Regions from separate parts of the Rhizobium sp. 05L429 genome, predicted to be linked through region 2. Evidence: predicted binding sites of a transcription regulator. Region 2 holds the regulator's gene; the other holds the start of a gene.
The links. The regulator PhoB, encoded in region 2, activates phosphate uptake and scavenging genes when phosphate is short. The targets are predictions, from matches to a motif close to TGTCATNNANCTGTCAT.
Positions count from the first base shown of each region.

Region 1: phnF (phosphonate metabolism transcriptional regulator PhnF) is a predicted target of PhoB. The motif match lies at 1,516-1,532, and genes of this name have one in related genera.

Region 1 is NZ_JBFTNV010000010.1:171,562-177,117, forward strand. It holds gene AC1DNW_RS13295 (isocitrate lyase/phosphoenolpyruvate mutase family protein) at 1-629, opposite strand, end outside; gene phnF (phosphonate metabolism transcriptional regulator PhnF) at 725-1,477, opposite strand; gene AC1DNW_RS13305 (alkaline phosphatase family protein) at 1,587-3,110, shown strand; gene AC1DNW_RS13310 (ABC transporter ATP-binding protein) at 3,110-4,306, shown strand; gene AC1DNW_RS13315 (carbohydrate ABC transporter permease) at 4,306-5,289, shown strand; gene AC1DNW_RS13320 (carbohydrate ABC transporter permease) at 5,286-5,556, shown strand, end outside.
Region 2 is NZ_JBFTNV010000021.1:10,199-15,064, forward strand. It holds gene pstB (phosphate ABC transporter ATP-binding protein PstB) at 1-633, shown strand, start outside; gene phoU (phosphate signaling complex protein PhoU) at 678-1,391, shown strand; gene phoB (phosphate regulon transcriptional regulator PhoB) at 1,523-2,206, shown strand; gene AC1DNW_RS21225 (LysR family transcriptional regulator) at 2,485-3,408, opposite strand; gene AC1DNW_RS21230 (alpha/beta fold hydrolase) at 3,788-4,606, shown strand; gene AC1DNW_RS21235 (hypothetical protein) at 4,836-4,866, shown strand, end outside.

The sequences.
Region 1 (5,556 bases), on a different contig from region 2:
GCATCGAGCTCGGGATAGGCGTTCGGAACGATCACCAGCGGCACGGATCCGTTCCATCGGCGGGAGAAATTCTCGATCTCGGCAGGATCCCTCTTCTTGGAGTGGATAAGGATCATGTCCGCACCGGCCTCGACATAGGCTCTGGCGCGTGTGAGCGCCTCGACTTCACCAAGCCCGGCGATCAGTGCCTCGGTCCGGGCGATGACGAGGAAATCCGGATCCTGCCGTGTAGAGACCGCAGCCTCGATCTTGCCCTGGAATTCCTCCGTCCTCGACAATTCCTGCCGGCCTCCGATGGCAAGGCTCGTCACCTTTGGAAAGGTCTTGTCCTCGATGACAACAGCGCTGGCGCCCGCCCGCTCGTACTCCTGGACGGCATGAATGACGTTGACCGCATTCCCGTATCCGGTGTCGATATCGGCGACGATCGGCAACAAGGATCGTCCGGCGATCGCCCTCAACATGTCGAGATGCTGCGTCATCGAGATCAGGCTCATGTCCGGCAGTCCGTAGAGAGCCGAAAGCTCGAAGCCCGATGCCCAGAGCCCATCGAAGCCGGCTTCCTCGGCCAGAACCGCCGAAAGCGGGCTGTGCGTCGCCATGATATGGACGAGATGGCCATCTGCCATGCGGTTTCGAAGAAGCGTCGCCCTGCCTGCAGGAGTTCTCGCCGGCCGACTGGACGGCGGATTTTGGTGCCTGCCGCCGGAGGGGTCGATCCCGCTCATTTGCCGGCCTCGTCGAAGTCCCAGACGAACTCGATCCGGCTCATGCAGAAACTTGTCTGACCAAAGACGATGGGCTCGCCGGCCTGATCAACATTCGTGACGTCGACCTCAAATACGCTATCGTTCGGCGACATGCGCAGATGTCGCGTCTCTTCGGAGGTTGCCTCCCGGCCGCGGATCCGGATCTGCTTCCTCTGGAAATCGGCGACCCCGACAAGGCCGAGAATGCGGGAGGTAGCGAGATCCAGGGGTTCCACTGCGGCCTCGCGTCGATAAATCTCGGAGATCGCCGCAAAACGACGCTTGGGAAAATGGTTGCGGTTGAAACTGATCGGAACACCATCGGCGATTGCGACGAGCACGGCGAGCACGACACTGTCGCCCTCGCGAACCCCCAGTGCGCCAGCCACCGTCTTGGACGCGGGAACCTCGCCGACCGAGACCAGTTCACGCGACGGCGTTTGATTGAGTTCGGACAGATTTTCTTCGAAACGCGTCTTGCGGCCCATGCGATAGGGGATCGTCTCGGCAACAAATGTGCCTCTGCCGCGCTCGATGCGGACCAGCCCCTCGTCCTGAAGGTGGGAAATCGCGCGCAAGACGGTGTGCGGGTTGACCCCGAAACGCTCGGCCAGATTTGTCGCCGGCGGCAACCGCTCGCCTGCCGCAAACTCGCCGTTGCCGATCTCCTCGGCGAGCGTTTCACCGATCTGTCGCCAGAGATTGATACCATTCTGCTCTGATCTCACTTTTCATCCTTATCCGTTTTCATCACGAAATCCGACGCCGTCATATAACATTCACGAGCGTATGCGAACTAGAGTTCTAGAACACTATAACAACGCGAGTGACTTGTGAATGGGCAACCTACAATTTCTCATTGTCAGTTTCGATGGGCTTCGACCTGATCTCCTCAACCCCAAGACGACGCCCAACCTCGCGCGCCTGAAACAAATGGGCGTTGCGCTCGATGCCCATCGAACCGTCTACCCAAGTGAAACACGCGTCGCCTTCCCGAGCCTGGTGACCGGCACCACGCCGAATCGCCACGGCATGGTCGGCAACAAATATGTAGATCGGACGACAAACCCGAACCGTTACATCGATACCGCCGATGCAGCCCTTCTCGATCGATTGAACCGCGAAAGCGGCGGAAGGCTGATGACGGCACCGACCTTGGGCGAGATCCTCGCCAAGGCCGGCAAGAGCCTCGCGGTCCTTGCCACCAACACGCCCGGCACAACGCGCTTCTTTCATCACAAGGCGGAGGAGTTCGGGCATCTCAGGATATCCGGTCATTTCGCCGAGGCATGCACGCCCGGCGACGTTTTCGACGAGGTCATAGCTCGCTTCGGGCCGCTACCGCCAGTGCCAGAACAGGGCGAGCCGGATTTTGAGGGCCAGACCTACATCACGACGGTCTTCCTCGACCATATCTGGCCAAAACACGCGCTGGACGTGACGATCGTCTCCTACGGCGAACCCGACACGACCTCGCACTTCAATGGCACCGCCTCGGCAAGAACCCTGGAGATCATCCGGCACTGCGATGCCGAATTCGGTCGCCTGCTTGACTGGTGGGAGGCATGCGGCAGGGATGAGGGCGTCCAGCTTCTCGTCCTGTCGGATCATGGCCACGTCACCGCGCATACAAGGGTCGTGGTGGCGGATGCATTGAGGCAGGCCGGCTTTGCGCCGGGAATAGCACCCGCTGATGGTGTCGATGTCGTCGTCGTCCCGGGACAGGTCGGCGCGCTCTACCTGAGCGATCGCTCGCCCGCCCATCTGAGCCGCCTTGTCGATGTGCTGACGCAGCAACCCTGGGCCGGGCCGATCTTCACATTGGCAAAGAACGACGTGGAGGGCATGGCACCCGGCAGCTTCGCAAGCTCCCTTGTCTTTGCCGAACACGAGCGGGCGCCGGATGTCTATTTCGCATTCCGTGCCGATGACGGCATCGATCCGTTCGGGCTGATCGGGGGCACCTACTATGACAACATGCGGCGACCGGGTCTCGGCGTCCATGGCGGACTGCATCCCAAGGAGCTCGCCGCCGTCTGCCTCGCCGCAGGCTCTGCCTTCAAATCCGGACAAAGCGTTTCAACGCTTCCGAGCAGTATTTGCGATATTGCCCCGACCATTCTTCATGTTCTCGGCCTGCCGCTGCCTGCAAGCATGACGGGCAGGACCTTGCAGGAAGTGTTGAGCAGCCCATCCGCGGAGATCTGCGCGCCCGGCAAGCCCCAAATCCTGGAGACCGGTCTGAACGGATATGTCCAGCGCCTCCAAAGAACCCGTGTCGGCGGTGTCGACTATCTCGATGGCGCATGGGCGTTCAATGCGGCCTTCGCTTCGAATTCGTTGGAAAAGGAAGTGGCATAATGGCCGAGGTCGTCGTCAACCAAATCACAAAGGCCTTCGGCCAGACCGCCGTTCTGCGCGCCTGCTCGCTCAGCATCCGCGACGGGGAATTCCTAACATTGCTCGGTCCGTCGGGCTGCGGGAAATCGACATTGTTGCGCATCCTGGCAGGCCTCGAAGCTCAGGACGCAGGATCGGTGACGATCGGCGACAGACCGGTCGACGGCCTACGCCCCAGCCGGCGCGACGTGGCGATGGTGTTCCAGTCCTACGCTCTCTATCCTCACATGACGGTCGCCGAAAACATGGCACTGCCGTTGCGCATGCGCAGGCTCTCCGCCTGGCAGCGGCTACCGCTCATCGGTCGGGTCGTTCCCGGGACCGGCCGGATCGACGGCGAAATCGAAGGGGAGATCGCGCGGACCGCAAGCGCGCTCGGCATCGACCATCTTCTCTCAAGAAAACCGGGGCAGCTTTCGGGCGGTCAGCGCCAGCGCGTTGCCGTCGGCCGCGCCATGGTTCGCCACCCTGCGGTCTTCCTGATGGACGAGCCGCTCTCCAATCTCGATGCGAAGCTGCGTGTGCAGATGCGCGCCGAGATCAAGGAACTGCATCGCAGGCTGGGGGTCACCTTCGTCTATGTGACGCACGACCAGGCTGAAGCGATGACGCTGTCGGACCGCGTGGCGGTGATGCTCGACGGCGAACTTCTGCAGGTGGCGCCGCCCCAGGCCATCTATGCCGATCCGGACGATCGCCGCGTCGCAGAATTTGTCGGCTCGCCAAAGATCAACATGATCGAAGCGGTGGTCCGCGAGGCGGGGCTTGTGGACGCCGCCGGCTCGGTTCTGGCCGTCGAGACCATGCGACCAATGGGGGCGGCGCTTACGCTCGGCATCCGTCCGGAAGTTTTTTATCTTTCCGATCGCGGCGGCCCTGGCACGATCACCGGTTCTGCACGGCTCATCGAGCATATGGGTTCGGATCTTTACGTCCATCTGGACGTCGCCGGCATGTCCGAACCTGTCATCGCGCGTCTGTCGACCGAGCGCGCGCCGCTGATCGAGCCGGGGCGCACGCTGCATCTGGGCGTCAGGGCTGATCGCATCCTGCTGTTTGCACGCGACGGGCGGCGCATTCGGCCGATGCTTGAAGACCGAGCTGCATTGCCCGGCACAACGCCGCCGTCCGTCATTCCGTTTCGGGAGCACGCCTGATGGCCTTGCTTGAACCGTCGAAGAACGGATTGCCGGAACCGCTGGAAAATCCCCTGCAGAGCCTCGCGGCTCAAGCGACGCCGATCTCACCGTCGCCCGCAAGGGCGCAGAAATTTGCCGAAGCACTCGCAGCCTATGCACTTTCCGGGCCCGCCGTCGTCCTGCTTCTCGTCCTCTTCATTCTGCCGGTGTTTTCGGTCTTCGTCATCGCGCTGACCAACTGGAGCTTCGGGCAAACCTCGCTTTCCTTCGTCGGCCTTGCCAATTTCCGGGAGGTCTTTTCGGATCCGGGGTTTCTGGTGTCTCTCAAGAACACGGTGATTTACGCCCTCATCACCGTTCCCGGCACCGTTGGCCTCGGCTTTCTGATCGCCCTTGTGATCGAAAGCGGCAAATCGCTTCGGGCCTTTTATCGCGCCCTGCATTTCCTGCCCTTCATGGCGACACTCGCCGCCATGGCCATCGCCTGGGAGGCGCTTCTGCATCCGACGATCGGACTTGTGAACCAGACCCTCGGTGCCCTTGGTCTGCCGACGGCGAACTGGCTCCGAGACGAGGCCACCGTATTGCCCGTCCTCGCTGCGATCGGCATCTGGCAGAATCTCGGTTTCGCGATGGTGCTGTTTCTTGCCGGCCTGAAAGCCATTCCACAGGATCTTTACGACGCCGCCGATATCGATGGGGCCGATCTCTGGCTCGACAGGATGCGGACCGTAACACTGCCCATGCTCGGACCGGTGACCATGTTCGTCGTCATCGTGGTTGCGCTCAGGGCCTTTGAATCCTTCGACACCGTTCAGATTTTGACCCAGGGCGGCCCGGGCCACGCCTCGGAGGTCCTGCTCTACACGCTTTATCGCGAGAGCTTCGAATATCTGCGCACCGGTTACGGCGCGTCGGTCACCATCATCTTCCTCGTCATCGTCATGGCGCTGACCCTTGTTCAGGTCCGCACAATCGACAAGAAAGTGCACTACCAATGAGCGCTGCATCCTTCGTTGCCGGCAGATCTGCCAAGCGGACCGCACCCGCACCCCGAGGCCTCTCGGCGCCCGCCGCAATTGCGCGGCACACACTCCTGCTGACAACGAGCGCGCTCATGATGGTACCCTTCGTCTGGATGATCAGCCTGTCGCTGAAGCCGCCAGGCGAAATCTTCCGCGCATCGTTCCGGTTCCTGCCCGAACACTGGTATGCGTTTGAAAACTACAGCCGCGCCATAACGGAGGCGCCGCTGCCGCACTACATGC
Region 2 (4,866 bases):
AAGTCCACCTTCCTGCGGTCGCTGAACCGCATGAACGACACGATCGACGGCTGCCGCGTCACCGGCAAGATCACGCTCGATAGCGACGACATCTACGATCCCGACATCGACGTCGTCGAACTTCGCGCCCGCGTCGGCATGGTCTTCCAGAAGCCGAACCCGTTCCCGAAGACGATCTATGAAAACGTTTCTTACGGTCCGCGCATCCATGGCCTTGCCAAGTCCAAGGCCGACCTCGACCAGATTGTCGAGACGAGCCTGCAGCGCGCCGGCCTCTGGAATGAGGTCAAGGATCGCGTGCATGAATCCGGCACCGGCCTTTCCGGCGGTCAGCAGCAGCGTCTGTGCATCGCACGCGCCGTTGCCGTCAGCCCGGAAGTCATCCTGATGGACGAGCCCTGCTCGGCGCTCGACCCGATCGCAACTGCCAAGGTCGAAGAGCTGATCCACGAGCTGCGTGAAAACTACACGATCGTCATCGTGACGCATTCCATGCAGCAGGCCGCTCGCGTATCGCAGCGCACGGCTATGTTCCACCTCGGCAACCTGGTCGAGGAGAACGATACCGACAAGATGTTCACCAACCCGGACGATCCGCGTACCCAGGACTACATCATGGGTCGCTTCGGCTGATTTTGGCGATGTGAAGCCTTCCCGATTTTCGAGGACAAAGCCCCATGGCATCAACACATATTTTCTCTGCTTACGATGACGATCTGAAATTCCTGTCCCGGCGCATTTCCGAGATGGGTGGTCTTGCCGAACAGATGGGCGGCGACGCTGTCCGCGCGCTCGTCAACGGCGATACCGCGCTTGCTCAGAAGGTCATTTCCGACGATGTGATCCTCGATCACGCCGAGCGCGAGATCAACGACAAGGCGATCGTCACGATCGCCCGTCGCCAGCCGATGGCCTCCGACCTTCGCGAGATCATGGGTTCGATCCGCATCGCCGCCGACCTCGAGCGCGTCGGCGATCTCGGCAAGAACACGGCAAAGCGCGTCATCGCGGTGCAGAGCACCGGCGTTCCGCGCAAGCTCGCCCGCGGCCTCGAGCATCTCTCCGAACTGGCGCTCGTCCAGCTCAAGGAAGTGCTCGACGTCTACACCAATCGTTCAGCTGACAAGGCGAATGCGATCCGCGAACGCGACGACGAGATCGACGCGATGTACACTTCGCTGTTCCGCGAACTCCTGACCTACATGATGGAAGATCCGCGCAACATCACGAGCTGCACGCATCTTCTCTTCTGCGCCAAGAACATCGAGCGCATCGGCGACCATGCAACCAACATCGCCGAGACGATCTACTACATGGCAACCGGCGCCCAGCCGGAGGGCGAGCGTCCGAAGGACGACAGCTCCAATACCGTTGGTGCGGTGACGGAGTAATCTGGACCTGCCGATTGCGTGCGCGCCCCGCGCTGGGGCGCGCAAGGGTCGCAGCCAATTCCGAGTTCCTGCATGGTCCCTTGCTTAAATCACCCCCGGTTTAAGGATCATGCATTAGGAGACTGACACGCATGATCCCAAGAGTTGCAGTTGTTGAAGATGAAGAGGCACTCAGCGTGCTTCTCCGCTACAATCTCGAGGCTGAAGGTTTCGAGGTGGATACGATCCTCCGTGGCGACGAGGCCGAAATCCGGCTTCAGGAGCGCACCCCGGACCTGCTCATCCTTGACTGGATGCTGCCGGGCGTTTCCGGCATCGAGCTCTGCCGCCGGCTGCGCATGCGGCCGGAAACCGAGCGTCTGCCGATCATCATGCTGACGGCACGCGGCGAAGAGAGCGAGCGCGTTCGCGGTCTCTCGACCGGCGCGGATGACTATGTCGTCAAGCCCTTCTCCACGCCGGAACTCGTTGCCCGCGTCAAGGCGATGCTGCGACGCGCCCGTCCGGAGGTTCTCTCCACCGTTTTGAAGTGTGGTGATATCGAGCTCGATCGCGAAACCCATCGCGTCCATCGCAAGAGCCGCGAAGTCCGCCTCGGCCCGACCGAATTCCGCCTCTTGGAATTCCTGATGTCGTCGCCGGGCAGGGTCTTCTCCCGCTCGCAGCTTCTCGATGGCGTCTGGGGTCACGATATCTACGTGGATGAACGCACCGTCGACGTCCATGTCGGCCGCCTGCGCAAGGCGCTGAATTTCTCCAACATGCAGGATGTCATCCGCACCGTCCGCGGCGCGGGATATTCCATGGAAGCCTGATCCGAGTGATCGGAGGTCACGAACGGGTCGTCTGGGTAACCGGGCGGCCCGTTTGTTTGTTCGGGTGGGCTTTTTAAGAGTAGACGTTGGCTTGCTGACGCCTTGACCGACATGCCCCTTGCATCGCGAGGGCTCAAGCGATGACGGGGACATCTGCTATGCGCCGATTGCGAACATTCTCTGAGCCTTGAGCATCGACTGATTTGGGGCCGGAAGGGGACTGTCGGCTTGCTGGCGCTAGCCAATCGAAGCCGTCACCAAGATGAGCGTGAGCTCTGCTATGGAACTTCAGCATAGCGGATGATGCTCTGATTTTGTACGTTGGCGACTAGTTCATCAGAACGAGACAAAAATCGGCGGAGCAAAGGTGAGGAATTTGAATCGTTGTATCCTAAGGTGAGATCAATTGTCGGAGGCACACCCTCAAGTGCTCTGGCAACGACATTTGGCGTCAGCATATTTTGCGCATAAAGCGGAATAAGCGTTATTCCACCTGTAGACACGACGAGCGACATTGCTGATGGTAGGCCTTCACCTTCGTACTCTGCCTTGAGTGTGATCCCAACGTTCGACGCGTACTCCTGGATCACGGATTGCAAGACCGGAGAAATTCTAGCCGAACTGACGTAAGTTTCGCGGGCAAGATCCTGTGGCCGGATCTTTTTCTGCGACGTCAAGCGATGGTCAGCCGGCAGCACGGCGATCAGTGGCTCCTTGGCTAAAAACTTGAACGACACACCAACACTCTGCGTCTCGGGGCGAAGGAAAGCGACGTCCAGCTTGCCTCGCATCAGTGCCAGAGCAAGGTCCGGGGAAGACTGACTGGACAATATGATTTCAACCTCCGGCGCTTCCTCACGAATAATGCGCAGTGCATGGGGTAGCCACACGACCTCTTGCCCTGCGAGAAAACCGATAGTGAACGACTGCTTTTGCGGCTGCTCTGCCCGCCGGGCCCCTTCCGCAGCCGCCTCGACTTGCAACAACGCCAGCCGCGCGTGATCAAGAAACACTTTACCGGCGGCGGTGAGCGTCACGCCGCGCGGCTGCCGTTCCAGCAGTTTTACACRGACTTCGGTTTCCAGATCGCGAATTTGCCTGCTGAGTGAGGGCTGGGAAGTGTGTAGCCGCCGCTCGGCTGCGGTCAGTAAGCTTCCCTCTTCCGCAACAGCAATAAAATAGCGCAAATGCCTGAGTTCCATCGCGTCCCCGCTATGCCTTTAAGGCATAGCTCGAACGTACAAGGTATTTGTCCTTGATAAAAGGGGGATTTAATTAACGCCGCAATCTAGGGACATAGTCGAATGCTTCATCGGAAGTATTTCGCAGTCAACTGTGTCCAGTCAGAGAAGGAAAGCTAAATGTCTAAAAGCCTACCTGTCGTGACCCGCAATTATCGGCGCTGACCTACATTATGTGAGACTGACCAATTCTTGTGTCGGATCATGTGCCTGGGCCTCGAAAGATGAGGCATGCGTGGCAATCTTGCGTCGGCTATTGCAATAGCGCGTGGATGGATGGCTTTATTTAGTGATTTATTATCTTCCAATGAATGTTTAACAGCGCAGATGGAGCGACGCGATGCCTACAATCACGACCACGGACGGCGTAAACATCTTCTACAAGGACTGGGGCTCGGGCCAACCGATCGTTTTCAGCCACGGCTGGCCGCTGACAGCGGACGACTGGGACGCCCAGATGACATACTTCCTTCATCAGGGGTATCGGGTGATCGCCCACGACCGGCGCGGCCACGGCCGGTCCGACCAGCCCGGCACCGGCAACGATATGGACCACTGGGTTGCCGACCTCGCGGCCCTGACCGAGCACCTCAACCTGCGCGACGCGATCCATATCGGGCACTCGACAGGTGGCGGTGAGGTGGCTCGCTATGTGGCTCGCCATCAGGAGCGCGTCGCGAAGGCGGTGCTGGTCGCTTCGCTGACACCGAACATGTACCGGAGCGCGGAAAATCCGTCCGGTCAACCGCCGGAGTGGTTCGAAGCGATCCGGGCAGGCATGCTGGGCAACCGGGCGGAGTTCTACCGTTTCGTCCCTGAGAATCCGTTCTACGGCTACAACCTCGATGGGGCCAAGCCTTCGGAGGCAATCATTGCGAACTGGTGGCGCCAGGGCATGGCCGGTGGTGCCCTGGCTCACTACGCGACTGTCGACTCTTGGCTGGAAGATTATACCGAAGACCTCAAGAAGATCACCGTGCCGGTGCTGGTAATGCATGGCGAGGCCGATCAAGTCGTCCCCTTCGCAAGTTCCGTGCCGCGTGCGGTCAACTTGCTTAAGAACGGATCGCTGAAGACCTATCCGGGCTACCCCCATGGCATGCTGACCACGCATGCGGATGTCCTCAACCCCGACCTGCTCTCGTTCATCAGGTCTTGACGACATCGACGGGACGTTCTGTCACCCGGCAGTGCCGGGTGACACCTGTTGGTGCCTGGTACGGGGAGCGTTCCCGGAGGGTGCTTCCGACAGTGGCAATTTGCTTTGCTTGGTGAGAAGCGAAAGATGCGACTTGTCGCGCTTAAATCTTTCGTTGCGGTGGCCGGTTACTCCACCGGCCGAAATGGCTCGGCATCTCGGCTTCGACATCTGGAAATAAGAGCGGGGGATGTCCGTCGATTTAATGTCAGGAGCACCGC